2 linked regions of the Kitasatospora fiedleri genome follow. The protein of the gene in region 2 interacts with the protein of the main gene of each other region in a pairwise test. Links are inferred from orthologs where the notes say so. Each region holds a gene or a part of one and is shown on either strand. Other genes may lie near its edges. The genes, in order: QMQ26_RS09495 and QMQ26_RS03495.

Region 1 (15,458 bases), 1.3 Mb from region 2 along the record:
CCAGCATCTGCTGCTCGCCGCCGGAGAGGGTGCCCGCGGCCTGCTTGCGGCGCTCGGCCAGGATCGGGAAGAGCGTGCAGGCCCGCTCCACGTCCTCGGCGATGCCCGCCGCGTCCCGGCGCAGGAACGCGCCGAGCAGCAGGTTCTCCTCGATGGTCATCCGGGGAAGATGTGCCGGCCCTCGGGGGAGTGCGCCAGGCCGAGCGCGACGATCCGGTGCGCGGGCACGGTGTCGATCGCCGCGCCCTGGAACAGGACCTTGCCCGAGGTCGGCCGCAGCAGCCCGGACAGGGTGCGCAGGGTGGTGGTCTTGCCGGCGCCGTTGGTGCCGATCAGGGTGGTGACCTCGCCCTCCGCGACCGTGAACGAGATGCCCTTGACGGCCTCGATCTTGCCGTAGGCGACACGGAGGTCCTCGACCTCCAGCAGAGCGGTCACTGGCCGTCCTCCTGAGCTGCGGTGGTTCCTTCGAGCGGGGCGCCCAGGTACGCGGTGACGACCCGCTCGTCGTTCTGGACGGTCTCCCGGTCGCCCTCGACGATCTTCCGGCCCTGCACCAGTACGGCGGTGCGGTCGCACAGGTTGAAGATGAACTTCATGTCGTGCTCGATCACCAGCACGGCGATGCCCAGGTCCCGGATGGCGAAGACCAGTTCCTCGGCGGCCCGGGTCTCCTGCGGGTTCATGCCCGCCGTCGGCTCGTCCAGCAGCAGCACGCCCGGCTCGGACGCCAGCGCCCGGGCGATCTCCAGCTTGCGCTGCTCGCCGTAGGGGAGGTTGCGGGCCAGGTGGTCGGCCTTCGCGCCGAGGCCGCAGAACTCCAGCAGCTCCCGGGCGCGTTCGCGGCTCTCCGCCTCGGCCCGCCGGTAGCCCGGGCCGCGCAGGATCGCCGAGAACAGGCCCTCCTTGGTGCGGGTGTGCCGGCCCACCAGGACGTTCTCCAGCGCCGTCATGTTCGAGAACAGCCGGATGTTCTGGAAGGTCCGGGCGATGCCCGCCTGGGTCACCAGGTGCGGCTTCGGCGGCAGCACCGTGCCCTTGTACTTCACCGTGCCCTCGGTCGGGACGTACAGCCCGGTCAGGCAGTTGAAGAAGGTGGTCTTCCCGGCGCCGTTCGGGCCGATCAGACCGACGATCTCGCCCTGGCGGACCGTCAGGTCGACGTCGTTCACGGCGGTGAGGCCGCCGAAGCGCATCACCACGCCGGAAGCCTCCAGCACGGGTTCGGCGAGCGGCTCGGGCGCCGGGGCGGCGGGAGCGGTGTCGGTGGTCGTCACGGTGCTCACGCCCCAGCCTTGGTCGGTACGTCGTCGATCGGGGCGGCCTGCGCGGGCAGTTCCGCGTCCGCCTCGTGGAACTCCAGCTGCTGCCGGCGGCCGGCGATCAGGCCCTCCGGGCGGAAGCGCATCAGCAGGATCAGCGCCACGCCGAAGGCCAGCAGCTGGTAGGACTGCAGGAACTGCAGCTTCGCCGGGATCAGGAACAGCAGGGCCGCGCCCACCAGCGGGCCGCTGATGGTGCCCATGCCGCCCAGGATCACCGCGGCCAGCAGGAACGCCGAGTTGGGCGGGACGGCCCCGGCGAACTGGTACTGGTCGGGCGAGACGGCGCTCGCCACGTGCGCCTGCACCGCGCCGGCCAGGCCGGCCAGCGTCGCGCCCAGCGCGAAGGCGATCAGCTTCACCCGGAAGCCGTTGATGCCCATCGCCTCGGCCGCCGTCTCGTCCTCGCGGATCGCCACCCAGGCCCGGCCGATCCGGGAGTTGGCGACCCGGCCGAACACCGTCACCACGATCGCGGTGGCCACCAGCATCAGCAGCAGGTAGTTGCCGAACTTGCCCAGGTGCAGGCCGAGGACGTCGTGCGGCTGGCCGAAGTCGAAGCCGAACAGGTTGACGTCGGGGATCGCGGCGATGCCGTTGGGGCCGTTGGTCAGGCTCGGGCCGGAGCTGCCGTCCAGGTTGTTCATCGCGATCCGGAAGATCTCACCGAAACCGAGGGTGACGATCGCCAGGTAGTCGCCGCGCAGCCGCAGCGTCGGGGCGCCGATCACCACGCCGAACACCAGCGCGGCCAGCGCGCCGACCAGCGCGGCCAGCGGGAACGGCAGGTGCACGCCGCGGAAGGCCGAGAACGGCGAGCCGGAGACCAGCGCCGCCGCGTACGCGCCGACACCGAGGAAGGCCACGTAGCCGAGGTCGAGCAGACCGGCCAGGCCGACCACCACGTTCAGGCCGAGCGCCACGGTGGCGAAGATCAGGATGTTGACGCCGATCAGGACGTAGGTGTCGCTGCCCTGGGTGAACGGGAACGCGGCGGCCGCGGCGAACGCCGCCCCGGTGGTCACCGCGCGGTGCCGGGCGGTCAGTTCGGCCAGCCGGCCGACCGCGCCGGAGGCGTTCAGCGCGGCGGTGGCGGCGGCCACCAGCAGCAGGAAGCCGATGAACAGCTCGCCGTACTCGGTCGAGATGCCGAAGTCGGCGACGGCCAGGCCCACCGCGAACACCGCGGTGATCACCAGGATCTCCGCCCAGGACGGCAGGGCGCGGGCGGCGGGCCGCCGGCGCTCGATCCGGCCGATCCGGGTCCAGCCGTCCAGCAGCAGCCACAGCCGCAGCACGGCCAGCAGGCCGGGCAGGGCGAGGAAGAACCAGGTGTTCTCGGTGAAGATCGGCTGCACGCCGGCGGGGATCGCGTGCAGCAGCCAGCCCTGGTCCAGGCCGAAGTACACCAGCAGGGCGACGGCGGCCACCGCGTACGCCCACCAGCGCTCGGCGGGGCGCCGGACGGTGGTGCGGCGGTCCAGCGGCAGGCCCAGCGCGCCGGCCACGGCCAGCAGCGAGCCGACGCCGGCCACCCAGCCGCCCGGGTCGAGGTTGGCCAGGCCGCCGAGCTCCGCCGCGATCGCGATGACCGCGTACCAGCACACCGCGAGGGTGCCGACGGCGGCGAACAGCACGCCGTTGTTGCTGCCGGAGGGGCTCAGCCAGCGCAGCCCGGGCACCCGCGCGGCGGCCAGCGCCAGCAGGACGGTCAGCACGCCGCCGACCAGGGCCAGCCACTGCAGGCCGGCCGGGGAGCCGTAGTAGGTCAGGTCGCCGGGGAAGTCGGCGGTCCAGGTCCAGGACATCAGCGCGGAGGCCGCGGCCAGGACGCCGCCCGCCACCACGGCGGCGCGGGCCGCGGCGGTCGACAGGGGCAGGACGGGGGTGGTCTCGTGGGACGTGGTCATCTGCCTCACACCCGATCCGCGACGCGCTCGCCGAGCAGGCCCTGGGGCCGGACCAGCAGCACGACGATGAGCAGCACGAACGCCCAGACGTTGGCCCAGCCGGCGCCGCCGAGCTGGTGCAGGCCGGGGACGTTCTCGATGTACGCGGTGGCCAGCGACTCGGCGACGCCGAGGACCAGGCCGCCGAGCATCGCGCCGTAGATGTTGCCGATGCCGCCGAGGACGGCCGCGGTGAACGCCTTCAGGCCGGCCATGAAGCCCATCATGAAGTCGATGTTGCCGTAGCGCAGGCCGTGCGCCACGGCGGCGATCGCCGCGAACGCCGCGCCGAGCGCGAAGGCGACCACGATGATCCGGTCGGTGTTGATGCCCATCAGCTTGGCGGTGTCCGGGTCCTGCGCGGTGGCCTGCATGGCGCGGCCGGTGCGGGTCAGCCGGACGAACGAGGCCAGGAAGACCATGCACAGCGGGGCGGCGATCAGCAGGAACAGGTCGTTGCGCTGGATGTGGAAGAGGCCGAGGTCGAACGCCGCGCCGTTGAAGTGCGGGAAGGAGACGGCCTTCTTGGCGCCCGGGTAGAACGCCCAGACCACCTGCTGGAGCGCGATGGACAGGCCGATCGCGGTGATCAGCGGGGCCAGCCGGGGCGCGGTGCGCAGCGGCCGGTAGGCGAACCGCTCGGCGGCGGTGGCGGTGACCACGGAGGCGATCACACCGCCGACGATCATGACCGGCAGGGCCAGCCAGAGCGAGGTGCCCTGCGGCAGCGCCGCGTAGGCGGTCAGCGCGCCGAAGCCGCCGATCATGAAGACCTCGCCGTGGGCGAAGTTGATGAGCTGGACGATGCCGTAGACCATCGTGTAGCCGACGGCGATCAGGCCGTACATCAGCCCGAGCATCAGGCCGTTGGCCAGGTTTTGCGGCAGTTCGTGCACCGCAGGCCTCCGTGGTTGGGGGGAAGGAGAGGCGGGGGGCGCTCGTGGCGCCCCCGCCGATCGGCTGTGGGTGGTGCTGGGGGATCAGCCGTTGTAGGTGCCGCTCTTGACGGCGGTCCACTTGCCGTCCTTGACCGTGTAGACGGTCAGCTGCTTGTTGGTGGTGTCGCCGTACTCGTCGAAGGAGACCTTGCCGGTGACGCCGTCGAAGGAGACCTTGCCGAGCGCGTCGATGACCTTCTGGCGCAGGTCGGAGGGCACCTTGCCGCCGTTGGCCGCGACGACCGCCTTCACGGCCTCGACCAGCGACCAGGCGGCGTCGTAGGAGTAGCCGCCGTAGGCCGCGTACGCGTCCTTGTAGTTGGCGGCCTTGTAGTCGTTGATGAAGGTCTTGGCGGAGTCGAGCTCCTCGACCGGGGCGCCCACCGAGGTGGCGAGGTCGCCGTTGCTGTTGCCGTTCGACAGCTTGATGTACTCGTCGTCGTAGATGCCGTCGCCGCCGAACAGCGGGACGGCGGCGCCGGCCTTCTTGATCTGGTCGGAGAGCGGGCCGGCCTCGGGGTACTCGCCGCCGTAGTAGACCGAGTCGGCGCCGGCGGCGGCGACCTTGGTGGCGACCGCGGAGAAGTCCTTGTCGTCGGGGTTGACGTGGTCGGTGCCGACCACGGTGCCGCCGAGCTTCTTGAACTCCTCCTGGAAGATCGCGGCCAGGCCCGCGCCGTAGGTCTTCTTGTCGTCGATGACATAGACCTTGGTCTTCTTCGCGTCGTTGAACAGGTACTGGGCGGCGAACTTGCCCTGCACGACGTCGGTGGTGGCGGTGCGGAAGAACGAGGCGTACGGGCGGGCGAACTTGCCGCTGCCCCAGTCCGGGCCGAGGCTCAGCTGCGGGTTGGTGTTGGCCGGGGAGATCTGGGCCAGGTGGGCGTCGTTGAAGACCTTCTGCATGGTCAGCGAGACGCTGGAGTTCAGCGGGCCGACCACGCCGGCGACGTCCTTCTCGCCGACCAGCTTGGTGGCGTTCTGCTGGCCCGAGGTCGGGTTGGCCTGGTCGTCCAGCGCCTCGATGGCGAAGGTGACGCCCGGGACGACCTTGTCCTTGTTGGCCTTGTTGACGGCCAGGTCCACGGAGTTCTTGATGCCCTGGCCCAGGGCGGACAGCTTGCCGGTGAGCGGGGCGTCCACGCCGATGACGACCTTGGTGTCGCCCTTCGCGCTGTCCGAGCCGGAGTCGGACTTTCCGCCGCGCGAGCCGCACGCGGAGAGCGTGAGCGCTCCGGACACGGCAATGGTCACGATGAGAAGTGAGCTCTTTCGCACGAGGAGGGTCTCCTTCGGGATCTGGAGGACACGCGCACAGGGCTGGCGGTGCCGAATCGCGACGGCGCCGCCCGGTAACCGGACGGTGCGGTGACTGGGCGTGACTCTAGACCGCCGCTGGCTGCTCGGGCAGTGGGGCGGGTGAGGCTGTGATTCTCTTGTTATGACCACGGCGTCGGCTGATCTCACATCATGGTCGAAAACCCCAGGTGGAGCCCGAAATTCCGGGACCTGTCCCGAGTAGCGGATGGACCCCTTCCTCAACTCGCAGGTCACGCCTGGGTTCACCGATTATCGGACAGGTTTGTCCGCAGATTGGGCGGTGGTCGCGGACGTCCGATAATCGGTGACGTCGCAGGCGGAATGCAGCGCCGCGGAAAGGTCCCCGGCGTAGGGGGTCCCCAGGATCTGACGCACGGTCTCCATTGCGCGCGTATTACGCAGCGTTACATCCAGGAAAGGAAGGCTCGCGTCCGCCGACGCCCCCGAGCAGTCCACGACCTCCAGCCCCACCCGCAGCGAGAGCGTCCCCCGGGCGGTACCGTCCGCGGCAGCCAGCCCGAGACCCGCACGGTCAGCCCCCGGTACCCCTGGCTCACCCCCAGCACGTCCACCGGGACGGGCCCGGTGTTGCGCACCGCCAGCCGCAGGGCGAAGGAGTCCGACCCGGCCGGGGCCGGACCGTCGTACTCGAACCTGGTCGACTGGGAGGGGGACGGCGGGAGTTGCCCCGGTGGGGGCGAACCCGACGCCCGCCCAGGGTAGTTCACCGCGTGCCGGATCGTCAGTCCCAGCGCCAACAGCAGCAACAAACTTGCCAGCGCGCACTTCTGACGTCTGCTCAGCAGGCGCGGCGGACGCTCGGGCGGCGGCTCCGGGCGCAGCACGAGCGGCGTCCAGGTGCCCTCGCCCGGCTCGACCGGACCGAGGAACCCCCCTGGCCCGCTCGGCAGTTCGCGCTCTCCGGACATGGCGGCGCCCCCTCGTCCAGCCGAGGTTGCCCCTGGCGGGGACCGGCCAAACTCCGAGGGGGCGCGCGCGGGGCGGTGCTCTGCGGTGTGCCGTCAGAGGTCGCGCAGCATGCAGGTCAGCCGGCAGGAGGTGATCCGGCGGCCGGTGTCGTCCGTCACCGCGATCTCGTACGTCGCGGCGGTGCGGCCCTTGAACACCGCCGTCGCCACGCCCGTCACCAGGCCCGAGGTCGCCGACCGGTGGTGCGTCGCGTTCAGGTCCACGCCCACCGCGTAGCGGCCCGGGCCGGCGTGCAGCATCGCGCCGATCGAGCCCAGCGTCTCGGCCAGCGCCGCCGACGCCCCGCCGTGCAGCAGCCCGTACGGCTGCTGGTTGCCCTCCACCGGCATCGTCCCGACCACCCGGTCCGGGGACGCCTCCACGATGGTGATGCCCAGCTTCTCGCCCAGGTGCCCGCCGGAGAAGGTCTCCGCGCTCACCCCCAGCTTGGCGAAGTGGTCCAGCACGTCCTGGGGCACTTTCAGTACGGGCGCCGCGTCGGTCATGGTGCTCCTGCTTCCGGGGTTCGCTTCGTTGCGCGTCGATCGTACGGATCGTACGACTGTCTACCCGTGGGTAGGGAGGTGCTCCGCGCCGCGCCGGAGATGTCCGCACCGACCTCTAGGATCGGGGAGGCAGTGCAACCGGCAGGACGGGACGTGACGTGGCGACACAGGGTGCGGGCAAGAAGGCGGCCGAACGGCCCCGGCTGATGCTGCTGGACGGGCATTCGATGGCCTACCGGGCCTTCTTCGCCCTGCCGGTGGAGAACTTCTCCACCGCCACCGGCCAGCACACCAACGCCGTCTACGGCTTCGCCTCGATGCTGGCCAACACCGTCCGCGACGAGCGGCCCACCCACCTGGCGGTGGCCTTCGACCTGTCCCGGCAGACCTTCCGGTCCGCCGAGTTCCCCGAGTACAAGGCCAACCGCGCGGCCACGCCGGACGAGTTCCGCAGCCAGGTCCCGCTGATCGGCGAACTGCTCGACGCCATGCGGGTGCCCCGGGTCACCGCCGAGGGCTTCGAGGCCGACGACGTCATCGCCACCCTGGCCACCGCCGCCGCGGCCGAGGGCTTCGAGGTGCTGATCGTCACCGGCGACCGGGACTCCCTCCAGCTCGTCAACGAGCACGTCACCGTGCTGTACCCCACCAAGGGCGTCTCCGAGTTGACGCGCTACACCCCCGAGAAGGTCGCCGAGAAGTACGGCGTCCGCCCCGACCAGTACCCGGACCTGGCCGCCCTGCGCGGCGACCCGTCCGACAACCTGCCCGGCATCCCCGGCGTCGGCGAGAAGACCGCCGCAAAGTGGGTCAACCAGTTCGGCTCCTTCGAGGAACTGGTCAACCGGGCCGACGAGGTCAAGGGCAAGATCGGCGAGAAGCTCCGCGAGCACCTCGACTCCGTCAAGCGCAACCGCTTCCTCACCGAACTGGTGCGGGACGTCGAACTGCCGCTCGGCGTCCCCGAGCTGGCCCGCGCCCCGTTCGACAAGGACGAGGTCGCCCGGCTGATGGAGGCGCTGGAGTTCCGCAACCCCAACTTCCGCGACCGGGTGGCCGGCATCGACCCGGCCGGCGCCGAGAGCGCCGCCGCCGTCGAGGTCCCGGCCGGCCCCGCCGTCGACGGCGACCTGCTGACCGTCCCCGGCGCGCTCGCCGCCTGGCTGGAGGAGCACACCGGCGCGGACGCCCGCACCGCCCTCGCCGCCGACTACAGCTGGGCGCTGGGCACCGGCGGGGTCGAGCAGATCGCCCTCGCCACCGGCACCGCCGCCGCCTGGTTCGACCCCGCCGCGCTCGGCGAGGACGACGACCGCGCCTTCACCGCCTGGCTCGCCGACCCCGAGCGCCCCAAGGCCCTGCACATCGCCAAGCAGGTCATGCGGGCCTTCGCCGAGCAGGGCTGGCGGTTCGCCGGCGTCACCGCCGACACCGCGCTCGCCGCCTACCTGGAGAAGCCCGGCCGCCGCACCTTCACCCTCGACGTCCTCGCCGAGGAGTACCTGGGCCGCTCGCTCGCCCCCGCCGCCGCCCAGGCCGAGACCGGCCAGCTCAGCTTCGACGCCGACGAGCCCGACCCGACGGCCGGCGCCCAGTCCCTGATGACCCGGGCCCGCGCCGTCCACGACCTCGCCGAGCTGTTCGACACCCGGCTCGCCGAGGTCGGCGCGGTCGAGCTGTTCCACGACATGGAACTGCCGATCGCCGAACTCCTGGCCCGGATGGAACGCCACGGCATCGCCGCCGACCGCGCCTGGCTCCAGGGCCTGGAGACCCAGTTCGCCGCCGAGATCCAGCGCTGCGTCGAGGAGGCGCACGCCGCCGCCGGCCGCGAGTTCAACCTCGGCTCGCCCAAGCAGCTCCAGGAGGTCCTGTTCGGCGACCTCGGCCTGCCGAAGACCAAGAAGATCAAGACCGGCTGGACCACCGACGCCGACGCCCTCACCTGGCTCGCCACCCAGACCACCAACGAACTCCCGGTCATCCTGCTCCGCCACCGGGACCAGGCCAAGCTCCGCACCACCGTCGAGGGCCTGCTCAAGACCGTCTCCCCGCAGGGCCGCATCCACACCACCTTCAACCAGATGGTCGCCGCCACCGGCCGCCTCTCCTCGCAGGACCCGAACCTGCAGAACATCCCGGTCCGCACCGAGGAGGGCCGCGCCATCCGCCGCGCCTTCGTGGTCGGCGAGGGCTACGAGACGCTGCTCACCGCCGACTACTCGCAGATCGAACTGCGCATCATGGCGCACCTCTCCGAGGACGAGGCCCTGATCGAGGCGTTCACCACCGGCGAGGACCTGCACACCACCGTCGCCTCCCAGGTCTTCTCGGTCCCCCCGGCGAGCGTCGACGCCGAGATGCGCCGCAAGATCAAGGCCATGTCGTACGGCCTCGCCTACGGCCTGTCCGCGTACGGCCTCTCCCAGCAGCTCGGCATCAAGCCCGCCGAGGCCCAAGGCCTGATGGACACCTACTTCGAGCGCTTCGGCGGCGTCCGCGACTACCTGCACGACGTGGTCGAGGAGGCCCGCGCCGTCGGCTACACCGAGACGCTGCTCGGCCGCCGCCGCTACCTGCCCGACCTCACCAGCGACAACCGGCAGCGCCGCGAGATGGCCGAGCGGATGGCCCTCAACGCCCCCATCCAGGGCACCGCCGCCGACATCGTCAAGATCGCCATGCTCCGGGTCGACGCGGCCCTGCGCGCGGCCGGCCTCGCCACCCGGATGCTGCTCCAGGTGCACGACGAGATCGTCCTGGAGGTCGCCCCCGGCGAGCGCGAGCAGGTCGAGGCCCTGGTCCGCGAGCAGATGGCCGGCGCGTACCCGCTGCGCGCCCCGCTCGACGTCTCGGTCGGCGCCGGTGCGAACTGGGAGACCGCCGCGCACTAATCACGTTGCGGGCGTCCGGCCGGTCCGCCGAGACTGGCCGGATGCCCGCCACCACCACCTTCGCCGACAAGCCCACCCTGGTGGGCGAGAAGGTCCTCCTGCGGCCCGTGCGGCCGGAGGAGGACCTCCCCATGCTCCGCGCCGTGATCAACGACCCGGACGTGCTCCGCTACACCTCCGACTCCTACACGCCCGAACCTCCGGTCTGGGACGAGGCGAGGGAGCGCCGCGTCGTCGACTGGTACACCACCCGCAACGAGCAGACCGACCGCCTCGACCTGATCGTGGTCGACCGCGCCACCGGCCGCGGCGTCGGCGAGATCGTCCTCAACGAGTGGGACGAACCCAACCGCGCCTGCAACCTCCGCATCGCCCTCGGCCCCGACGGCCGCGACCGCGGCTTCGGCACCGAGGCCGTCCGCCTCCTCACCGACCACGCGATCCGGGCGATCGGCCTCAACCGCGTCTCACTCTCCGTCTACGCCTTCAACGGCCGGGGCAACGGGCCTACGAGAAGGCCGGGTTCAAGGTCGAGGGGGTGCGGCGGCAGGTGCTGCGGTACGGCGACGCGTGGGTCGACGACATCGACATGGCGGTCCTGGCGGAGGACTGGGGGTAGTTTCCCCGCCCCGCCAGCTCACCCACCCGCTCACCCGTCCGCCCGTGCGCGCCCCGCGAGGGTGGACCGGGGGCGGGCGGGGCGGGCGGGTCGGGTTCGCGGGGGTGTCACTTGCGCGGGTTGGCGCGGCGGGTGGGTTCCGCCGTGGTGGGGTCCTCGGGCCAGGGGTGGCGGGGGTAGCGGCCGCGGAGGTCGGCGCGGACGGCGGGGTAGCCGGTGCGCCAGAACGCGGCGAGGTCGCCGGTGACGGCGGCCGGGCGGCCCGCGGGGGAGAGCAGGTGGACGGTGAGCGGGACGCGCCCGCCGGCCAGGGCCGGGGCGGCGGCCCAGCCGAACAGTTCCTGGAGCTTCACGGCCAGCACCGGCCGCTCGGGGTCGCTCGCGTAGTCGACCCGGACCCGGCTGCCGGTGGGCACGGTGATCCGCTCCGGGGCGAGCTCGTCGAGCCGTCCGGCCTGCCCGCCCGCCCAGGGCAGCAGGCGTGACAGCGCGGCGGCGGTGTCGATCCGCTCCAGGTCGGCCCGGCGCCGGGCCCGGGAGAGCTCGGGTTCCAGCCACTGCTCGGCGGCGGCCAGCAGCGCGGCGTCCGCGACGTCCGGCCACGGGTCGCCGATCGCCCGGTGCAGGAAGGCGAGCCGTTCGCGCAGCCCGCTCGCGGCGGGCGGCCAGCGCAGCAGCGCGGAGACGCCCTCCCGTTCGAGCCCGTCCAGCAGCGCGGCCCGCAGCAGCGCCGGGTCGGGCGCGGTGAGCGGTGCGGCGGCCAGCTCGATCGCGCCCAGGGACTCCACCCGGCGGGACGCCACCTCCCGCTGCCGGACCGACCAGCGCACCTCCTCGCGGGCCGCCAACAGCGGCCCGGCCGCCCGCCGGGCGGTCGCCTCGTCCACCGCCACGGCCCGCAGCACCCGCGCGGAGGGCGACCCGGCAGGCCGGTCGGCGACCGCGACGGCCAGCCAGCCGCCGGCCGGCAGCCGCGTCCCGGCGGGTAGTTGGGCGGCCGTCCCGGAGGCCATCAGGTACGCCCCCTCCCCGCCCTCCCGGGCCCGCGCCACCCGCTCCGGGTAGGCCAGCCCGACCACCAGCCCGGCGGCGGCACCGTCCGACAGCCCGGAGCCGGCGGCCCCCCGGTCGGCGCGCACCCCGGGGCTGTCGGCGGCTGTCGCGCCTTTCCCGACCGGTCGTTCCGTCGTGCCGTCCGGGCCCGGCCGTCCCGCCGCCCCGCGCTCGGCGGGCTGCGCGGACGGGTCCGTCAGGGCGTGTTCGAGGCGGCGGGTCTCGTCCTTCCAGCGGCGGGCGTACGGGTCGGTGGAGCGGCGGACGGTGCGGTGGATCTCGGCGAGGTCGTCGCCGAGGGCGCGCGGGGGTTCCTCGGAGAGGAGGGCGACGAGTTCGGCGGCGCGGCGCGGGCCGACCGCGGGGGCGCCGTCGAGCAGGGCGCGGGCGAGGCGGGGGTGCAGGCCGGTGCGGGCGATGGCGCGGCCGCGGTCGGTGGGGCGGCCGGCGGGGTCGACGGCGGCGAGGGCGCGCAGGACGTCGCGGGCGGCGGCCATCGCGCCGGCGGGCGGCGGGTCGGGGAGGGTGAGGCCGGTGGCGTCCGGGTCGCCCCAGCAGGCGGCCTGGAGGGCGAAGGAGGTGAGGTCGGCGAGCGCGATCTCGGGGGTGGGGAAGCGGGCGGCGCGGGCGTCCTCGGCCTCCGCCCAGCAGCGGTACACGGTGCCCGGGGCCTCCCGGCCGGCGCGGCCGGCCCGCTGCCGGGCGGCGGCCAGCGAGGTGCGGACGGTGACCAGCCCGGACAGGCCGCGGGCGTGGTCGGTGCGCGGCTCCCGGGTCAGTCCGGAGTCGACCACGACCCGCACGCCGGGCACGGTCAGCGAGGACTCGGCGACCGAGGTGGCCAGCACCACCCGCCGCCGCCCGCCGGGGCCGAGCGCGGCGTCCTGCACGGCCTGCGGCGCCTGCCCGTGCAGCGGCAGCACCTCGACGTCCTCGGCGGCCAACTGCCCGGCCACCCGGGCGATCTCGCCGACCCCCGGCAGGAAGCACAGCACGTCGCCGTCCCGTTCGGCCAGCGCCCGGCGCACCGTCGCCGCGACGTGCAACAGCAGCGCCGGGTCGACCCGCGTCCCGTGCGGCGGGCGGACCGCGGTCGGCGGCGGGGCCCACACCGTCGCCACCGGGTGCGCGACGCCCTCGGCGGCCACCACCGGGGCGCCGCCCAGCAGTTCGGCCCAGGCGTCGGTGTCGGCGGTGGCGGAGGCCAGCAGCAGGCGCAGTTCGGGGCGCAGCGCGGCCCGGACGTCCAGCAGGAAGGCGAGCGCGGTGTCGGCGTCCAGGTGGCGTTCGTGGCACTCGTCGAGCACCACCGCGTCCACGCCGGGCAGTTCGGGGTCGCGCTGGAGGCGTTGCAGCAGGACGCCGGTGGTGACCACCTCGACCCGGGTGCCGGGTCCGACCCGGCGCTCGCCGCGCACGGTGAACCCGACCGTCCGGCCGACCGGTTCGTCCAGCAGCCAGGCCATCCGCCGGGCCGCCGCCCGGACCGCGAGCCGGCGCGGTTCGGCGACCAGCACCCGGCGCGGCGGCCCGTCCGGGTCGAGCAGGCCGGCCAGGGCGAGCGGCACCAGCGTGGTCTTGCCGGTGCCGGGCGGCGCGGACAGCACGGCCGCGCCGGACTCGTCCAGGGCCCGGGCGAGGGCGGGCAGGGCGGTGCGGACCGGCAGTTCGAGCCCCCCGGGGCGCACCGCGCTCAGCCGTTCCGCCGGGCGACGAAGATCGCCGTGCCGGGGATGTGCCGGCCGCGCAGCGGGCTCCAGCCGCCCCACTCCTGCGCCAACTCCTCGGGCCACTCCGGCTCGACCAGGTCCAGCAGGGTGAACCCGGCCGCGACCAGCTCGCGGACCCGGTCGCCGAGCGTCCGGTGGTGCTCGACGTAGGTGGCGGTGCCCTGCTCGTCCTGCTCGACGTACGGGGTGCGGTCGAAGTACGAGGAGGTGGCGGTCAGCCCCTCCACCCCGGGCTCGTCCGGGAACGCCCAGCGGATCGGGTGGGTCACCGAGAACACCCACCGCCCGCCCGGCCGCAGCACCCGGTGCACCTCGCGCATCAGCCGCGCGGTGTCCGCGCTGAACGGCACCGCGCCGTACGCCGAGCACGCGTGGTCGAACGAGCCGTCCGCGAACGGCAGCACCGCCGCGTCCGCCTGCACCACCGCGACGGGCGCCAGCCCGCGGCCCAGGTCGATCCGGCGGGAGTGCTGCAACTGCCGGTAGGAGATGTCCAGCGCGACCGGCCGGGCCCCCCGGGCGGCCAGCCAGCGCGAGCACTGCGCGGCGCCGGAGCCGATCTCCAGCACGTCCGCGCCCTCGAGCGCGGCGGGCTCGCCGAGCAGCCGCACCTCGGCCTCGTCCACCCCCTCCGGGCACCAGGTGAACCGGTCGTCCCCGAGGAACTCGCCGTGCTCGTCCTGGTAGTCGTCCGCGTTCCGGTCCCACCAGTGCCGGCTGGCCCGGCTCGACTCGCGCTCCCCGGCCTCCCGCCGCAGCGCCTCGTCGCCGTCCTCCTCGTCCGGTCCGTCCTCCCGCGCCTCCCCCCGGGGCGCGGAGGGCACGTCGTACGCGGACGGGTCGTACCCGCCGGGCTCGTCGTCGCGGGGCTCGTCGGGGCCGGGGGCGGTGGAGTGGGTCATGGAATCCGTCACGTAGGCTGTGGGCTTGCGGAAGCGCTGCTGCTGCGGAGCCGGCCCCGTACGGGGGCCGGATCGGGCGGTGGCATCCGGGGTAGGGCCGGTGTTCCAGGCGCGGTGAGAAGCGCTGTTGGAGGATATGGCCTGATCCGTCCCGGGCTCTACCGGTCTCGTCGGCTTCGGCGTTGACCGTGCCGGGGTGTCCCCGTATGCTACAAGTTGCGCTGCGGGCCTGCGCGCCTCGGACGGAGCAGGTCGCGCTCGCATCTGTCGAAGACCCCACGGTCGTCAGACGGACGCCGGGAATCCTGTTACTGCGGGAGTCCTTTCGGTGGGCCGTTCTCTGGCCTGTACGGCTTTCGGTGGGAGCGATCAGGGCCCCCGCGTGGCATTACCTACGACTTCATGTCCGTACCGGAGCCCTTTTCCTAATGACGAGCCCCACCGACACCTCTGTCAGCACCACCCCGCAGGTTGCGGTCAACGACATCGGCGACGCGGACGCGTTCCTCGCCGCGATCGACGAGACCATCAAGTACTTCAACGACGGCGACATCGTTGAGGGCGTCATCGTGAAGGTCGACCGTGACGAGGTGCTCCTCGACATCGGTTACAAGACCGAGGGTGTCATCCCGTCCCGCGAGCTCTCGATCAAGCACGACGTCGACCCCCACGAGGTTGTCTCCGTTGGCGACAACATCGAGGCCCTGGTTCTCCAGAAGGAGGACAAGGAGGGTCGCCTGATCCTGTCCAAGAAGCGTGCGCAGTACGAGCGCGCCTGGGGCACGATCGAGAAGATCAAGGAAGAGGACGGCATCGTCACCGGTACCGTCATCGAGGTCGTCAAGGGTGGTCTCATCCTCGACATCGGCCTCCGCGGCTTCCTCCCGGCCTCGCTGGTCGAGATGCGCCGCGTCCGCGACCTCCAGCCCTACGTGGGCAAGGAGCTCGAGGCGAAGATCATCGAGCTGGACAAGAACCGCAACAACGTGGTCCTGTCCCGCCGCGCCTGGCTGGAGCAGACCCAGAGCGAGGTCCGCCAGACCTTCCTCACCACCCTGCAGAAGGGCCAGGTGCGCTCCGGCGTCGTCTCCTCGATCGTCAACTTCGGTGCGTTCGTCGACCTCGGCGGCGTCGACGGTCTGGTGCACGTCTCCGAGCTGTCCTGGAAGCACATCGACCACCCGAACGAGGTTGTCGAGGTCGGCCAGGAGGTCACCGTCGAGGTTCTCGACGTGGACATGGACCGCGAGCGCGTC
Region 2 (15,518 bases):
TGACCTTCGCCGGCGCCCCGCTGGCCGAGCTGCCCGAGCGGCAGCTGCGCCGCCGGATCGTGCTCGTCCCGCAGGAGGTGCGGCTGGTCACCGGCACCGTCGCGGAGAACCTGGCGCTGGTGCGCGGCGAGCCCGACCGGGCGGCGATCGAACGGGCGGTGGAGCGGCTCGGCCTGACGCAGTGGCTGGACGGCCTGGGCGGCCCGGACGCCGAGGTCGGGCAGCGCGGCGCCCGGCTGTCGGCGGGGGAGCGGCAGATCCTCGGCGTGGTGCGCGCGGTGCTGGCCGACCCGGCGGTGCTGGTGCTGGACGAGGCCACCGCGGACATCGACCCGGTCACCGCCGCCCGGCTGGAGCACGCCCTGGACGAGCTGCGCGCCGACTGCACGCTGATCGTCATCGCGCACCGCCCGGCCACCATCGCCCGGCTGCCCCGGGTGGTCCGGCTGGACGCCGGGCGGGTGGTCGCTGACCAGCTGTCAGCGGACGCGGCGGCGGGGGCGGGTCACCCTTCCGGCGAGGAGAAGGTTAGGCTAGCCTAAGCGCAGGCGCACGCTGTCGCCGCCGCACCCCGCCCCCGCCGGGGGCACGGGTGCGGCGGCGCGCGGCACCCCGGCCACCACCGATCGAATGGGCTGACCGATGACCACCACCACGACCGTGCCCCCGCGGATGCGGATCGTCCGCCACCCGCTCAAGTACCGCCTGCTGGACGTCAAGCGGGTCCAGCGGATCACCCCCGGCACGGTCAGGGTCACCTTCGCCGGCGACGCCCTCGACGGCTTCTGCGAACAGGCCCCCACCGACCACGTCAAGCTCTGCTTCGCCGCGCCCGGCCACGACCTGCCGACCGAACCCGTGGTCGAGAACGACACCTGGATGGACGCCCCCGTGGAGCCCATCACCCGGGACTACACGATCCGCCAGTACCGGCGCGAGGCCCGCGAACTCGACATCGACATGGTGCTGCACGGCACCGGCGTCGGCTCCGGCTGGGCCGCCGCCGCCCGGCCCGGCATGAAGCTCGGCGTGTTCGGGCCGCGCGGCTCCGAGGAGATCGACTTCGTCCACGACTGGTACCTGCTCGGCGCCGACGAGACCGCGCTGCCCGCGCTCGCCCGCTGGCTGGAGATGCTGCCCGCCGGCGTCAAGGTGCTCGCCTTCGCCGAGGTCCCCGGCCCCGAGGACGAGCAGCACCTCGCCACCACCGCCGACGCCACCGTCGTCTGGCTGCACCGCGGCGCCGCCGCCCCCGGCACCACCGACCACCTCGAACGCGCCGTGCGCGCCGCCGAACTGCCGCCCGGCATGGGCTTCGCCTGGATCGCCGGCGAGGCCCACACGCTCCGTCCGATCCGCCGCCACCTGCGCAACGAACGCGGCCTCGGCCGCGACCAGGTCGACGTCGACGGCTACTGGAAGCGCGGCACCGCCAACCACGACCACCACGAGGACGAGCACACCCCGCACGCATGAGCACGCACGTCTCCGCCCGGCCGGTCGCCAAGCCCCGCCGCGCCGCCACCACCGCCGCCCGCCGCACCGCCTGGCTGTTCGGCGCCCTCGCCCTGCTCGCCGTCCTGGCCGTCCTCTCGCTGGGCGTCGGCGCCCGCGCCATCGCCCCCGGGCAGGTGCTGCACGTCCTGCTGCACCGCGACCCGACCGGCGAGGACTGGATCGTCGTCCACCACTCGCGCATCCCGCGCACCCTGCTCGGCGTCACCGTCGGCGCGGCGCTCGGCATCTCCGGCGCGATGATGCAGGCCCTCACCCGCAACCCGCTCGCCGACCCCGGCCTGCTCGGCATCAACGGCGGCGCCGCGGCCGCCGTCGCCGCCGGCACCGCCCTGTTCGACCTGCGCACCTTCCACGCCTTCGTCTGGTTCGCGCTGCTCGGCGCCGCCGTCGCCGCGTTCGTCGTGCAACTCCTCGGCGGCAGCGGCCGGGCCTCCGCCACCCCCGCCCGGCTCGCGCTGGCCGGCACCGCCGTCACCGCCGTGCTCACCGCCTTCGTCAACGCCCTGGTGCTGCTCGACCCGCTCACCCTCAACCGCTTCCGCTACTGGCAGATCGGCACCTTCGCCGGCGTCGACTCCGCCGCCGTCGGCCAGGTGCTGCCGTTCCTGCTGGTCGGCGGGGTGCTCGCGCTGCTGCTCGGCCGCCCGCTCAACGCGCTCGCCCTCGGCGACGACACCGGCCACGCCCTCGGCGCCCACCCCGGCCGCACCCGCGCCCTCAGCCTGCTCGCCATCACCCTGCTGTGCGGCGCCGCCACCGCCGCCGTCGGCCCGATCGCCTTCGTCGGCCTCGCCGTCCCGCACCTGGCCCGCCGCCTCTGCGGCCCCGACCAGCGCTGGATCATGCTGCTCTCGGCGGCCCTCGCCCCCGTCCTGCTGCTCGCCTCCGACATCCTCGGCCGGCTCCTGCTCCGCCCCGCCGAACTCCAGGTCGGCGTGGTCACCGCCTTCCTCGGCGCCCCGCTCTTCATCGCGCTGGTGCGCGGCCGGAGGATCGCCCGCCTGTGAACCCCACCCCCGTCATCGACGCCCCGCCCGCCACGCCCCCGGCCCGCCCGCTGCCGATCCGGTCGCTGCCGCTGCCCGGCGGGCGCTCGCTGCGCTGGCACCCGCGCGCCACCCTGGTGGCCGGCCTGCTGCTGCTCGCCCTGCTCGGCACCGCCGCGTGGACCCTCACCGCCGGCGACTACCCGCTGCCGGTCCGGGACGTGCTCGACATCCTCGGCGGCGGCGGCCGGCGCGCCGACCGCTACATCGTCATGGAGGTGCGGCTGCCCCGGCTGCTCACCGCGCTGCTGGTCGGCGCGGCGCTCGGGCTCGCCGGTCGCTCTTCCAGACCCTGGCCCGCAACCCGCTGGGCAGCCCCGACGTCATCGGCTTCACCGTCGGCTCGGCGACCGGCGCGCTCGTCGTCATCCTGCTGATCGGCGGCGGCGCGGCCACCGTCGCCGGCGGGGCGGTGGTCGGCGGGCTGGCCACCTCGCTGCTGGTCTACCTGCTGGCCCGGCGCGGCGGCACCCAGGGCTACCGGCTGGTCCTGGTCGGCATCGGCGTCTCCTCGCTGCTCGCCTCGCTCAACGCCTACCTGATCGCCCGGGCCTCGTTCAGCGACGCCCAGAGCGCCGCGGTCTGGCTCACCGGCAGCCTCAACGCCCGCGGCTGGGAGCACTGCACGCCGATGGCGCTCGCCCTGTTGGTCCTGCTGCCCGCCGCGGTGCTGCTCGGCCGCCCGCTGCGGATGCTGGAGATGGGCGACGACACGGCCGCCTCGCTGGGCGTGCGCACCGAGGCCGTACAGGTCTGGCTGGTGCTGGTCGGCGTCGCGCTCACCGCCGCGGCGACCGCCGCCGCCGGGCCGGTCCCGTTCGTCGCGCTGATGGCCCCGCAGGCCGTCCGCCGCCTCACCCGCGCCACCGGCCCCAACCTGCTCGGCTCGGCCCTGCTGGGCGCCCTGCTGCTGGCCCTCTCCGACCTGGCCGCGCAGCGGCTGTTGGCCCCCACCCAGCTGCCGGTCGGCGTGCTGACCGGCGTGGTCGGCGGCGGCTACCTGCTCTGGCTGATCGTCCGTCAGTGGCGGCGCACCGCCTGAGCCGCCACCGCCCGTCTCGCGCCGGCACCGCCACCGCCCGTCTCGCGCCGACCCCGCCCCGGACCGCCCCGGACCGCCCCGCGCCCGCTCAGCCCGCGGGGCGGGCGGCCAGCTCGCGGGACAGGAACGCCACCGCCTGCGCGACCAGGCCGGGCACGTCCGGGTACCCGGCGAAGCAGTGCCCGGCGCCCTCGACCGGCACCAGCACCGAGCGGGCGCCCGCCGCGCGCAGCCGCCCGTGCAGCACCTCGGACTGGGCGAACGGCACCTGTTCGTCCCGCACCCCGTGCACCAGCAGGAACGGCGGGGCGCCCGGCGCGACCCGTCGGGCCGGGCTGGCCAGTGCGGCCGCCTCCGGCAGCTCGGCGGCCGGGCCGCCCAGCAGCTGGGTGATCGGGGAGTCCGGCCCGTCGTGGCCGAGGGCGGCCAGGTCGGTGGGCGGGTACCAGCAGACCGCGGCCGCCACCGCGTCCGTGGTGAGCGCCGCCAGCGCCCCCAGCGTCGCCCCCGCGGACTCGCCCCACACCCCGAGCCGGTCGACGTCCAGCCCCAACTCCCCGGCGTACGACCGCAGGTAGCCCAACGCGGCCGTCACGTCATCCAGCTGGGCCGGGAAGACGGCCTCGCCGGAGAGCCGGTAGTCGACCGTCGCGACCGCGACGCCCGCCGCCACCAGCGTCTCGAACACCGCGCCGGGCCGCACCGTGTCCGGCAGGTAGCGGCGGTCGCCGGCCCGGAACGCGCCGCCGTGCAGCCACACCACCACCGGGAACGGCCCCGCCCCGGCCGGCACGTGCAGGTCCAGCAGCAGCGGCCGGAAGCCGGTGCGCAGCGCGTAACTGACGCCGTGCCGGGTCAGGCCCCCGGACGGCGAGGGGACGGGGGCGACGGGCGGCAGCGAAAGATCCATACCGGCCCGCAGCACCCCCGCCCGCCGTTCATTCCCGGCCCGGCCGCCGTCTCACCGGCCGAACAGCCGGGCCGCGTTGTCGTGGCAGACCGCGCGCAGCCAGCCGGCGCCCAGGCCGAGGCGCTCCAGGGCGCGGAGCTGGTGCAGGTACGGGTAGGGGATGTTGGGGAAGTCGGTGCCGAGCAGGACGCGGTCGCCGCGGTCCGCGAGGCGGGGGAGCAGCTCGCGGGGGAAGGGCATCAGGTCCTCGGTGAAGTCGGTGAACGCCATGGTGGTGTCCAGGTGGACGCGCGCGTGGCGGTCGGCCAGGTCGAGGAACTCCCGGTACTCGGGCATGCCCAGGTGGGCGACCACCAGGGTCAGCCGGGGGTGCCGGGCCAGCACCCGGGCGACCGGCTCCGGCCCGGTGTGCGCGCCGGGCGCCGGGCCCGAACCGCAGTGGATCACCACCGGCGTGCCGGCCTCCGCCAGCAGGCCCCACGCGGCGTCCAGCCGCGCGTCGGCCGGATCGTAGCCGCCGACCTGCACGTGCGCCTTGAACACCCGCGCCCCGGCCTCCAGCGCCTCCCGGACGTACCCCGCCACGCCCGGCTCCGGGTACAGCGTCGCGGTGTGCAGGCAGTCGGGCGTCCGCCCCGCGAACTCCGCCGCCCAGCCGTTCAGCCAGCCCGCCATGCCCGGCTTGTGCGGGTACAGCAGCGAGGTGAACGCCCGGACCCCGAACTCCCGCAGCAGCGCGGTGCGTTCGTCCTCCGCGCGGCGGTAGGTGATCGGCCAGCCGCGGGCGCCGATCAGCGGCCCGTTGGCGTCGAAGTACGCCCAGACCTTCCGCAGCACCCGCTCCGGCATGAAGTGCGTGTGCACGTCGATCAGCCCGGGCAGCCCCAACCCGCCCCAGAACCGCCGCACCTCGGCGGCCTCCGGGTCGCACCCCGTCCGCGCCGGACCCATCGGGACTCCTCTCCGCCCGCCGCGTCCGCGGGACACCGCTCCGACCGTACGCGCCCCGGGCCCGGACCGGTGGCGCGGGGTCAGAGCAGGCGGCGGTAGACCCGGGAGCCGCGGGCGGGTCGAGCGCGGCCGACCAGGACGGGGGCGCGGCGGAGGCGGGGATCTCGGCGAAGCCGTGGTGCCGGAAGACCGTGCCGTCGCCGGTGGTGGCGGTGACCACGGCGGTCAGCGCGGTGCGGCGGGCGTGCGCCAGGACGGCGGTGATCAGCAGGCTGCCCAGCCCCAGGCCCTGCCGGTCGGCGCGCACGCAGAGGTTGTGCAGCACGCCGGTGGGCGGGTGGCCGGGGTCGGGGTCGAGCACGCGCAGCGCGGCGCAGGCGTCCGGGGCGGCGGCACCGCGGACGACCAGGAAGGTGTCCGCGGCGTGCCGGTAGTCGGCGGGGGTGCGGGCGCGCAGCGCCCCGGAGCGGATGAACGGCAGCGACAGCTCGTACAGGGCGCGGGCGTCGCGGAAGTCGGTGCGCACCGCGACGGCGGAGAGGGCGGCGGCGGTCATCGCGGCGCGAGCGGGACGACCAGCGGGGTGCCGGTCTGCGGGTCGGGGACGACCTGGCAGGGCAGGTCGAACACCCGCCGGACCAGGTCGGCGGTGACGATCTCGCCGGGCGGCCCCTCGGCGACCACCGCGCCGTCGCGCAGCGCGATCAGGTGGGTGGCGTACCGGGCGGCCTGGTTGAGGTCGTGCAGCACGGCGACCAGGGTGCGGCCCTGCTCGCGGCGCAGCCGGGCGCACAGGTCGAGGACCTCGACCTGGTGCGCGATGTCGAGGAAGGTGGTGGGTTCGTCGAGCAGCAGCAGCGGGGTCTGCTGGGCGATCGCCATGGCCAGCCAGACCCGCTGGCGCTGCCCGCCGGACAGCTCGTCGACGAAGCGGTCGGCGAGCGCCTCGACGTTGGTGGCGGTCATCGCGTCGCAGACGATCCGCCGGTCCTCGGGCGACCACTGGCGCAGCAGCCCCTGGTGCGGGTAGCGCCCGCGGGCGACCAGGTCGGCGACGGTGATGCCCTCGGGCGCGGTCGAGCTCTGCGGCAGCAGGCCCATCCGGCGGGCCAGCTGCCGGGCCGGCAGGGTCGCGATCCGCTCGCCGTCGAGCAGCACCTGCCCGGCGGTCGGCCGCAGCAGCCGGGCGAAGGCCCGCAGCAGGGTGGACTTGCCGCAGGCGTTCGGCCCGACGATCACGGTGAACGAGCCGTCCGGGACGCCCACCGTCAGGTCGGCGGCGACCGGCCGGTCGCCGTACCGGAGGGTGACCCCGGCGGCCAGCAGCCGGGCGGCGGGGAGCGTCACGACACCCCCTCCGGGGCCGGCTCCGCCGCCGCCACCTGGGCCAGCAACCGCGCGGTGTCCAGGACGACGGCGCACTTCCCGGCCGTCCAGCGCAGCGCCTCGCGGTGCTGCTCGGCGGAGAAGTCCGCGACGGCGTCGGCGACCACGAACGCCTGGAGGTCGCGCTGCCAGGCGTCGGCGGCGGTCATCTGCACCCCGATGTGGGCGTACACGCCGACGATGACCAGCTGGTCGCGGCCCAGCTCGGCCAACTGCTCGGCCAGGTCGGTGCGGACGAACGCGCTGTACTTCCACTTCAGCACCAGCCGGTCGCCGGGCTCGGGCGCGACCGCGGCGGGCATCGCCTGGGCGTGCTCGTCGGCGGGCAGGCCGGGGCCCCAGAAGTCCAGTTGCAGGCCGCGCTGTTCGGGCGTCTGGCCGCCGCGCTGGTGCGAGTAGAACACCGGCAGCCCGGCCGCCCGGGCGGCGGCCAGGATGCGCGCGGTGTGGGCCAGCACGGGCTCCAGCGGCGGCCCGGCGGCCGGGAAGGCCCCCAGGAAGTAGTGCTGGAGGTCGTGCACCAGGACGGCGGCCCGGGCCGGGTCGACCCGCCACGGGACGCGGCTCGGCGGCAGCTCGGTGGGCAGCTCGTAGGGGGCGATGGCGGGAAGCGCCACGGGGAGGGTCCTCTCTGACGGGCCTGACGCGTCCGGCGGACGGTCAGTTCTGGTGGGCGCGCAGGTCCTTCTTGCTGACCTTGCCGATGCCGGTGGACGGGAAGGCCGCGACGAACTCGACCCGGTCCGGCACCTTGTACCCGGCCAGCCCGGCGGCCCGCACGAACGACTTCAGCTCGACCGGCCGGGGCCGCTCGGCGCCCGGCCGGAGGATCACGTACGCGCAGGACCGCTCGCCGAGGAACTCGTCGGGCTCGGCCACCACCGACGCGTCGTGCACCGCCGGGTGCGCCAGCAGCACGTTCTCCACCTCCTCGGCGGCGACCTTCTCGCCGCCCCGGTTGATCTGGTCCTTGGCCCGGCCCTCCACCACCAGGTGCCCGGTGGCGGTGCGGCGGACGATGTCGCCGGTCCGGTAGAAGCCGTCGGCGGTGAACGAGCGGGCGTTGTGCTCCGGGGCCCGCCAGTAGCCGCGGATGGTGTACGGGCCGCGGGTGAGCAGGTGGCCGGCGGTGCCGTCGGGCAGGTCGCGGTCCTCGTCGTCGACCACCCGGACCTCGTCGTCCGGGGAGATCGGACGGCCCTGGGTGGTCAGCACGGTGTGCTCGTCGTCCTCGGGACGGGTGTAGTTGACCAGGCCCTCCGCCATCCCGAACACCTGCTGGAGGCGGCAGCCGAGCGCCGGTCCGAGCCGGCGCGCGGCCTCCTCGCTGAGCTTGGCCCCGCCGACCTGGAGCAGCTCCAGGCTGGACAGGTCCGGCCCGTCCGGCCCGGCGGCCTCGGCGGCGCCCGCCCAGGCCAGCGCGAGCGGCGGCACCACGCCGGTCAGCGTGACCCGCTCGCGGGCGATCAGGCCGAGCGCGGTGGCCGGGCTCGGGTCGGGGGCCAGCACCACCCGGCCGCCCGCGAAGAAGGTGCCGAGCGTGCCGGGGGAGGACAGCGGGAAGTTGTGCGCCGCCGGGAGCGCGCACAGGTACACCGACTCCGCCGAGAGCCCGCAGATCCCGGCGGACGCCCGGACGCTGTACAGGTAGTCGTCGTGGCAGCGCGGGATCAGCTTCGGCAGGCCGGTCGAGCCGCCGGACAGCTGGAGGAAGGCCAGGTCGCCGGAGTCCGGCGGGGCGGGCAGCGGCGCGTCCGCGGGGCCCGCAGCTCGGCCAGCGGGGAGAACGGCCCCGGCTCGCCCACCACGAACACCTCCAGCGGCTGCGGCACCGCCGCCCGCACCTCGGCCGCCAGCTCCCGGTGGTCGAAGCCCTCGTGGCGGTCGGGCACGAACAGCGCCCGGGCCTCGGCGAACTCGCAGAAGTACCCGATCTCGGAGCGCCGGTGCGCGGGCAGCGCCATCACCGGCACCACCCCGGCCCGCAGCGCGCCGAAGAACACCTCGAAGAACTCCGCCACGTTCGGCAGTTGCAGCACCACCCGGTCACCCCGGCGCAGCCCGCGGGCCGCCAGTCCGGCCGCCAGCCGGTCCGCCCGGGCGTCCAGCTCGGCGTAACTCCACCGCCGCTCCCGGTCGGTGACCGCGACCCGCTCCGGCGTCGCGGCGGCGTGCCGCCGGATCATCGCGTCCAGCAGCTCACCGGTCCAGTACCCGGCGGCACGGTGACGGGCGGCGGCCTCGGGCGGGTACAGGGTCATCGGACGTCCTCCGGCGGGCAACTCGACTGGATGGGCAGGGAATCGGCCGCCGCGACGGTACCGGGCCCGGCGTCGGCTCCGGCACCCGACCCGGCGGCGGTGCGGGTCGTCCCGGTCTGGACGTCGGCCCCGGCCCCGGCCTCGGCCCCGGCCCCGGCGTGAACTCCGGCTCCGGCGGCGGTGCGGGTCTCGGCGCCGGCCCGGGCGCCGGTCTCGGGCGCGGTGTCGTGCTGGCGCAGTCCGGCGTCCAGCAGGCGGCCGTTCCAGCGGCGGGTGACGGCCTCGTCGGGGTGGGGGCTCATCGGGTGTCCGCCAGGCCCACCGCGTGCAGGAAGGTGCGGAACTTGGCGGCGGTCTCGGCGAGTTCGAGCTCCGGGTCGGAGGCGGCGACCACGCCCGCGCCCGCGAACAGGCGCAGCCGGTCGCCGTCGGCCTCGGCGCAGCGCAGGGTGACCACCCACTCGCCGTCGCCGGAGGCGTCGCCCCAGCCGACCACGCCCGTGTACAGGCCCCGGTCGAAGGGCTCCAGTTCGCCGATCGCGGCCCGGGCGTGCGCGGTGGGGGTGCCGCAGACCGCCGGGGTCGGGTGCAGGGCGAGGGCCAACTCCAGCGCGCTGGTGGCGGGTTCGCGCAGGACGCCGGTGACGGTGGAGGACAGGTGCCACATCGCGGCGGTGCGCAGCAGGGACGGCCGCTCCGGCGCGACCAGCTCGGTGCAGAACGGGGCGAGCGCGGCGCGGACCGCGTCGACCACGAAGGCGTGCTCGGCGAGGTCCTTGGCGGACTCCAGCAGCGCCTCGGCGCGCCGCCGGTCCTCCACCGGGTCGGCGCTGCGGGCGGCCGAACCGGCCAGCGGGTTGGAGACCACCCGGGTGCCGCGCCGCGACACCAGCAGCTCGGGGCTGGCGCCGATCAGGGTGGCGGTGCCGCCGGCCGGCACCGCGAAGGTGTAGCCGTGCGGGTCGCGGTGCACCAGCCGGGCCGCCATCGCGGCCAGGTCGCTCCCGCCGGGCGCGGTCAGCTCCAGGGTGCGGGCCAGCACCACCTTCTCCAGCGGCGAGTCGCCGGCCAGCCGGCGCACGGCCTCCGCGACCGCCGCCCGGTACCCGTCCGGTTCCGGCACCGGGCGGCTGTGCCAACGCCCTTCGCCGGTGCGGTCGGTGGCCAGCGGCACCCCGGACGGCGGCGGTACCGGCCCGGCCCGGCGGACCCGGTCGGGGACGAACAGCCGGGCGGGCGCGGCCGGGTCGAACGGGATCGCGCCGATCAGCAGCCGCTCCCCGCCGTCGGGCCGGGCCTCGGCGAGCACCCGCCCGGCCGCCGCCGGGTCGTCGACCGTGCGGTGCACGCCCTCGGCGAGCAGGGTGCGGGTGGGCGTGGCGAGCAGGGCCCGGTCCGGTCCGGGACGGTACGCGGCCAGCAGGTCGCTGCCGGGCAGGTCGCCGGGTAGCGGACCGGCGCCGCCGGAGGCGGTACTGGTGGCGGGCGGCCGGAGCTCGGAGGCCGTGGTCATGCTGCTGCTCCGTTCCGCCGACGCGGGGCGCGCGCCGGCACTGCGAGGGCGGGAGGATGGCGGAGGGGGACGAGAAGGGGAGTTCGGGGCGGGACGTGGCGGAGCGGCCCGGGGCGGTCGCGGGAGGACCGCCGCACGGACCCGCGGAGCCCGCCGGCCGGGCCGGGGCGCGCCGCGTCGGGCGGGCCGGAGGCGTCGGACGCGCCGGGCGGGTCAGGCCCGCAGCGTCGCGCCGCCGTCGACGTACAGGTCGTGCATGGTGATGTGCCGGGCGCGGTCGCCGGCCAGGAAGGCGACGGCCTCGGCGACGTCCTCGGGATCGGCGATCCGGCCGAGCGGGATGCCGACCCGGTAGCTGCCCGGATCGCCCTCCAGGACGCGGCGTTCGGCGTCGGGGTCGGTCCACAGCGAGCGCTGCATGGCGGTGTCGGTGGAGCCGGGGGAGACCAGGTTGCAGCGCACCCCGGCGGCGGCGAGCTCCAGGCCCAGGCAGCGGACGTACATGGTGGTGGCGGCCTTGGACGCGGCGTACGCGGCCATGCCGGTGCGCGGGACGCCGGCGGCGTTGGAGCCGACGGTGACGATGCTGCCCCGGCCGCGCTCGGCCATCCGGCGCCCGACGGCGCGGCAGGTGTGGAAGACGCCGGTGGTGTTGACGTCGAAGGAGTGCTGCCAGTCGGCGTCGGTGAGTTCCAGCGCGGGCGCCACGTGCAGCACGCCCGCGACGTTCACCAGCACGTCCACCGGGCCGACCTCGCGCTCCACGCGTTCCACCAGCGCCTCGACGGCGGCCCCGTCGGTGACGTCCAGCCGCTGGACGGCGCCCGGGCCGGTCGCCGGGCCGCCACCGTCCGCACCGCCGTCACCGCCGCTCTCACCGCCGTCGCCGCCGCGCAGGTCGCAGCCGACCACCCGGGCGCCGCGCGCGGCGAGCAGGGCGGCCACGGCCGCGCCGATGCCCTGGGCGGCGCCGGTGACCAGCGCGACCCGCCCCTCGAAGCTGTCCCCGGCACCGAGGGCGGCGCCGGGCTCGGGGCCGGTGCCGGTGGCCGCGGTGGCGGGTGCGGGTATGCGGGTGGTGAACGGCATGGGGGTGCTCCCGGGTGTACGGATGCGGCGGATCGGAGGACCCCGACCCACTTAGGTTAGGTTAGCCTAATCATGCTTCCTGAGCTGCCCCGCGACCACCCTGCCCCGACGCCGGACTGACCCCCCGTCACCCCCGCCCCCGCCGACCGCGCGCTCGCGGACCGGGCGCCGGACCGAATCCCGGGAAGGGGCTGGTCAAGCGGCCTCCGGCTGCGCAGCATGGGTACCCGTCGGTACACCCCGCCCAGGAGGCCCCCTTGTCGCGCGATCCGCTCCCGCTCAGCCACTCCTCCGGCCCGTCCGCGGTGCCGCTGCTCGGCGACACCATCGGGGCCGACCTCGACCGGGCGGTGCGGGCCTTCCCGGAGCGGGAGGCGCTGGTCGAGTGCGCCACCGGCCGGCGCTGGACGTACGCCGAGTTCGCCGCCGACGTGGACGCGGTGGCGCTCGGGCTGCGCGCGCGGGGCGTGGGCCGGGGCGACCGGGTGGGCATCTGGGCGCCGAACCGGGCCGAGTGGACGCTCACCCAGTACGCCACCGCCCGGCTCGGCGCGATCCTGGTGACGATCAACCCGGCGTACCGCGCGCACGAGGTGGAGTACGTGCTGGTGCAGGCGGGGGTGCGGCTGCTGGTGGCCGCCGAGCGGTTCCGGACCTCCGACTACGCGGGCATGATCGCCGAGGTGCGCCCGCGCTGTCCGGAGCTGGCCGCGGTGGTGCTGCTGGACGGCCCGGACTGGCCGGACCTGCTGGCCGCCGGGCGGGCCGGCGACCGGGCCGAACTGGAGGCGATCGAGCGGGAGTTGAGCGCCGACGACCCGATCAACATCCAGTACACCTCGGGCACCACCGGCTTCCCCAAGGGCGCGACGCTCTCGCACCGCAACATCCTGAACAACGGCTACTTCGTCGGCGAGCTGTGCCACTACACCGAGCGGGACCGGATCTGCCTCCCGGTCCCCTTCTACCACTGCTTCGGCATGGTGATGGGCAACCTCGCCGCCACCTCGCACGGCGCCTGCACGGTGATCCCGGCCCCGGCCTTCGACGCCGCCGCCACGCTCGCCGCGGTGGCCGCCGAGCGGTGCACCTCGCTGTACGGGTGCCGACCATGTTCATCGCCGAGCTGGCCGACCCGGGCTTCGACGGGTACGACCTGTCCAGCCTGCGCACCGGCATCATGGCGGGCGCCCCGTGCCCGACCGAGGTGATGAAGGGCGTGATGGACCGGATGGGCATGACCGAGGTGTCGATCTGCTACGGCATGACGGAGACCTCCCCGGTCTCCACCCAGACCCGGGTCGACGACTCGGTCGAGCGCCGGGTCTCCACCGTCGGCCGGGTCGGGCCGCACCTGGAGGTCAAGGTGGTCGACCCGGACACCGGCCGCACCGTCCCGCGCGGCGAGCCCGGCGAACTGTGCACCCGCGGCTACTCGGTGATGCTCGGCTACTGGGCCGAGCCGGAGCGGACCGCCGAGGCGGTCGACGCCGACGGCTGGATGCACACCGGCGACCTGGCGGTGATGGACGCGGAGGGGTACCTCTCCATCACCGGCCGGATCAAGGACATGGTGATCCGCGGCGGCGAGAACGTGTACCCGCGCGAGATCGAGGAGTTCCTGTACACCCACCCGGACGTGCTCGACGTCCAGGTGATCGGGGTGCCCGACGCCAAGTACGGCGAGGAGCTGATGGCCTGGGTGCGGATGCGCGAGGGCGCGCCGCCGCTCACGGCCGAGGCGGTGCGCGCATTCTGCACCGGACGGCTGGCCCACTTCAAGGTCCCGCGCTACGTACACGTGGTCGACGAGTTCCCGATGACGGTCACCGGCAAGGTCCGCAAGGTCGAGATGCGTGAGCTGGCGGCGGCGATCCTGGCCGGCTGAGCCCCCGCCGCCACCGACCGCCGACCGGGGCCGCCGACCACCGCCCACCGGCGCTGACCGGCGCTGACCGGCGCTGACCGGCGCCGCACCGAGGGCCGGACCCCGCCCGGGGTCCGGCCCTCCGCCGTGCCCGGCCGGACCGGGCACGTCACAGGTCTTGACGCCCCTCTTTTCTCAGACGTTAAATCTCGGCGTGAAGTAAGCGGGCCGGTTCGAGAGCTGACGTGCCGTCAGCGAGCCGTCCGGTCCCGGCCGTCCTCCCCGGAACCCACCAGACGGGTGTGCACCCCCATGAACCGAGCTCCCCGGTACCGCAGATACGGCCTCGCGGCCGCCGCCGCGACCGCCCTGGTCGCGGCCCTCGTCGCCCCCACCACCCAGGCCGCCGCGGCCCCCGTGCCGCCCGGCGGCGGCAGCCTCGGCGAGAACGCGATCGTGCTCGACCCGAGCATGCCCAAGGCCCAGATCCAGGACCGGCTGAACGCCCTCGCCCAGGCCCAGGCCGGCAACGAGTTCGGCCCCCAGCGCTACGCGGTCCTGTTCAAGCCCGGCACCTACGGCACCGCCGCCGACCCGCTGGTCTTCCCGGTCGGCTTCTACGAGAGCGTGGCCGGCCTCGGCCGCAACCCCGGCGACGTGGTGATCAACGGCTCCGTCAACGTGTACAACCAGTGCGTCGGCGGCGACCAGTCGCAGTGCTACGCCACCACCAACTTCTGGCGCTCGCTCAGCAACCTCACCGTCAACGTCGCGGGCCAGAGCGGCTGTTACGGCAACACCGACTTCTGGGCGGTCTCCCAGGCCGCGCCGCTGCGCCGGGTCCGGCTGAACGGCAACGTGACGCTGATGGACTACTGCACCGGCTCGCCCTCCTGGGCCAGCGGCGGCTTCATCGCCGACTCCCAGTTCACCGGCGCCACCGTGGTCAACGGCTCCCAGCAGCAGTTCTTCACCCGCACCAGCAGCCTGGACGGCTGGAGCAACGGCGTCTGGAACCAGGTGTTCTGCGGCACCGAGGGCGCCCCCGCGCAGTCCTTCTCCACCGACCCGGCCGCCGCCCCCTACACCACCCTGGACACCTGCCCGGTCACCCGCGAGGCCCCCTACCTCTACCTGGACGACCGCGGCCGGTACCGGGTGTTCGTGCCCGCCGTCCGGCGCGACTCGCGCGGCACCAGCTGGGCGGACGGTCCCACCCCGGGCCGCTCGATCTCCCTGGACGACTTCTACGTGGTCCGCCCCGGCGCCGACGTCAAGCAGATCAACGCCGCCCTCAAGGCCGGCCGCCACCTGCTGCTCACCCCCGGCGTCCACCAACTGCCCGACGCGATCAAGGTGACCCGCCCCGGCACCCAGGTGATCGGCCTCGGCTTCGCCACCCTCGTCCCGACCGAGGGCAACGCCGCCCTCAAGGTCGACGACGTGGACGGCGTCAACGTCTCCGGCCTGATCATCGACGCGGGGGAGAAGAAGTCCAAGGTCCTGATGCAGGTCGGCAACCGGGGGAGCGACGACTCGCACCGGAACGACCCGATCGCCCTGTCCGACGTGTTCTTCCGGGTCGGCGGCGCGCTGAACGGCGCGGCCGACACCGCGCTGGAGGTCAACAGCGACGACACCCTGATCGACGACGCCTGGATCTGGCGCGCCGACCACGGTGCCGGCGGCGGCAGTTGGACCGGCGCCCGCAGCGACACCGGACTGGTCGTCAACGGCGACCGGGTCACCGCCACCGGCCTCGCCGTCGAGCACTTCCAGAAGACCGAGGTCGAGTGGAACGGCGAGCACGGCAAGGTGGTGTTCTTCCAGAACGAGAACCCCTACGACGTGCCGAACCAGGCCGCCTGGATGGCGAGCAGGAAGCAGAAGGGCTACCCGGCGTTCGCCGTCGGCCCGAAGGTGAAGACCTTCGAG

The links.
Region 1: the proteins of QMQ26_RS03495 (region 2) and QMQ26_RS09495 interact in binary tests that used the Escherichia coli proteins (3 or more experiments, as listed by UniProt). The link is inferred for Kitasatospora fiedleri from one-to-one orthologs.

The regions. Positions count from the first base shown.
Region 1 is NZ_OX419519.1:2,005,650-2,021,107, reverse strand. The notes cover bases 5,279-8,165. They hold QMQ26_RS09495 (PaaI family thioesterase), read right to left. Parts: upstream 7,005-8,165; coding sequence 6,552-7,004; downstream 5,279-6,551. Other genes in these bases: polA (DNA polymerase I), read left to right, coding at 7,211-8,165; QMQ26_RS09500 (branched-chain amino acid ABC transporter substrate-binding protein), read right to left, coding at 5,279-5,487. In the rest of the region: QMQ26_RS09515 (ABC transporter ATP-binding protein), read right to left, coding at 435-1,286; QMQ26_RS09510 (branched-chain amino acid ABC transporter permease), read right to left, coding at 1,283-3,232; QMQ26_RS09505 (branched-chain amino acid ABC transporter permease), read right to left, coding at 3,238-4,167; more of QMQ26_RS09500, read right to left, coding at 4,252-5,278; more of polA, read left to right, coding at 8,166-9,898; QMQ26_RS09480 (ATP-dependent RNA helicase), read right to left, coding at 10,625-13,258; QMQ26_RS09475 (class I SAM-dependent methyltransferase), read right to left, coding at 13,264-14,202; rpsA (30S ribosomal protein S1), read left to right, coding at 14,631-15,458. UniProt on the Escherichia coli protein: Required for optimal enterobactin synthesis. Acts as a proofreading enzyme that prevents EntB misacylation by hydrolyzing the thioester bound existing between EntB and wrongly charged molecules.
Region 2 is NZ_OX419519.1:671,755-687,272, reverse strand. What follows is about bases 5,641-8,587. They hold QMQ26_RS03495 (isochorismatase family protein), read right to left. Parts: upstream 7,471-8,587; coding sequence 6,811-7,470; downstream 5,641-6,810. Other genes in these bases: QMQ26_RS03500 (ABC transporter ATP-binding protein), read right to left, coding at 6,020-6,814. Outside these bases: QMQ26_RS03535 (ABC transporter ATP-binding protein), read left to right, coding at 1-542; QMQ26_RS03530 (siderophore-interacting protein), read left to right, coding at 643-1,476; QMQ26_RS03525 (FecCD family ABC transporter permease), read left to right, coding at 1,473-2,525; QMQ26_RS03515 (alpha/beta hydrolase), read right to left, coding at 3,695-4,516; QMQ26_RS03510 (amidohydrolase family protein), read right to left, coding at 4,568-5,467; QMQ26_RS03485 (hypothetical protein), read right to left, coding at 9,111-9,416; QMQ26_RS03480 (isochorismate synthase), read right to left, coding at 9,413-10,627; QMQ26_RS03475 (2,3-dihydro-2,3-dihydroxybenzoate dehydrogenase), read right to left, coding at 10,841-11,716; QMQ26_RS03465 (hypothetical protein), read left to right, coding at 13,896-15,518. UniProt on the Escherichia coli protein: Involved in the biosynthesis of the siderophore enterobactin (enterochelin), which is a macrocyclic trimeric lactone of N-(2,3-dihydroxybenzoyl)-serine.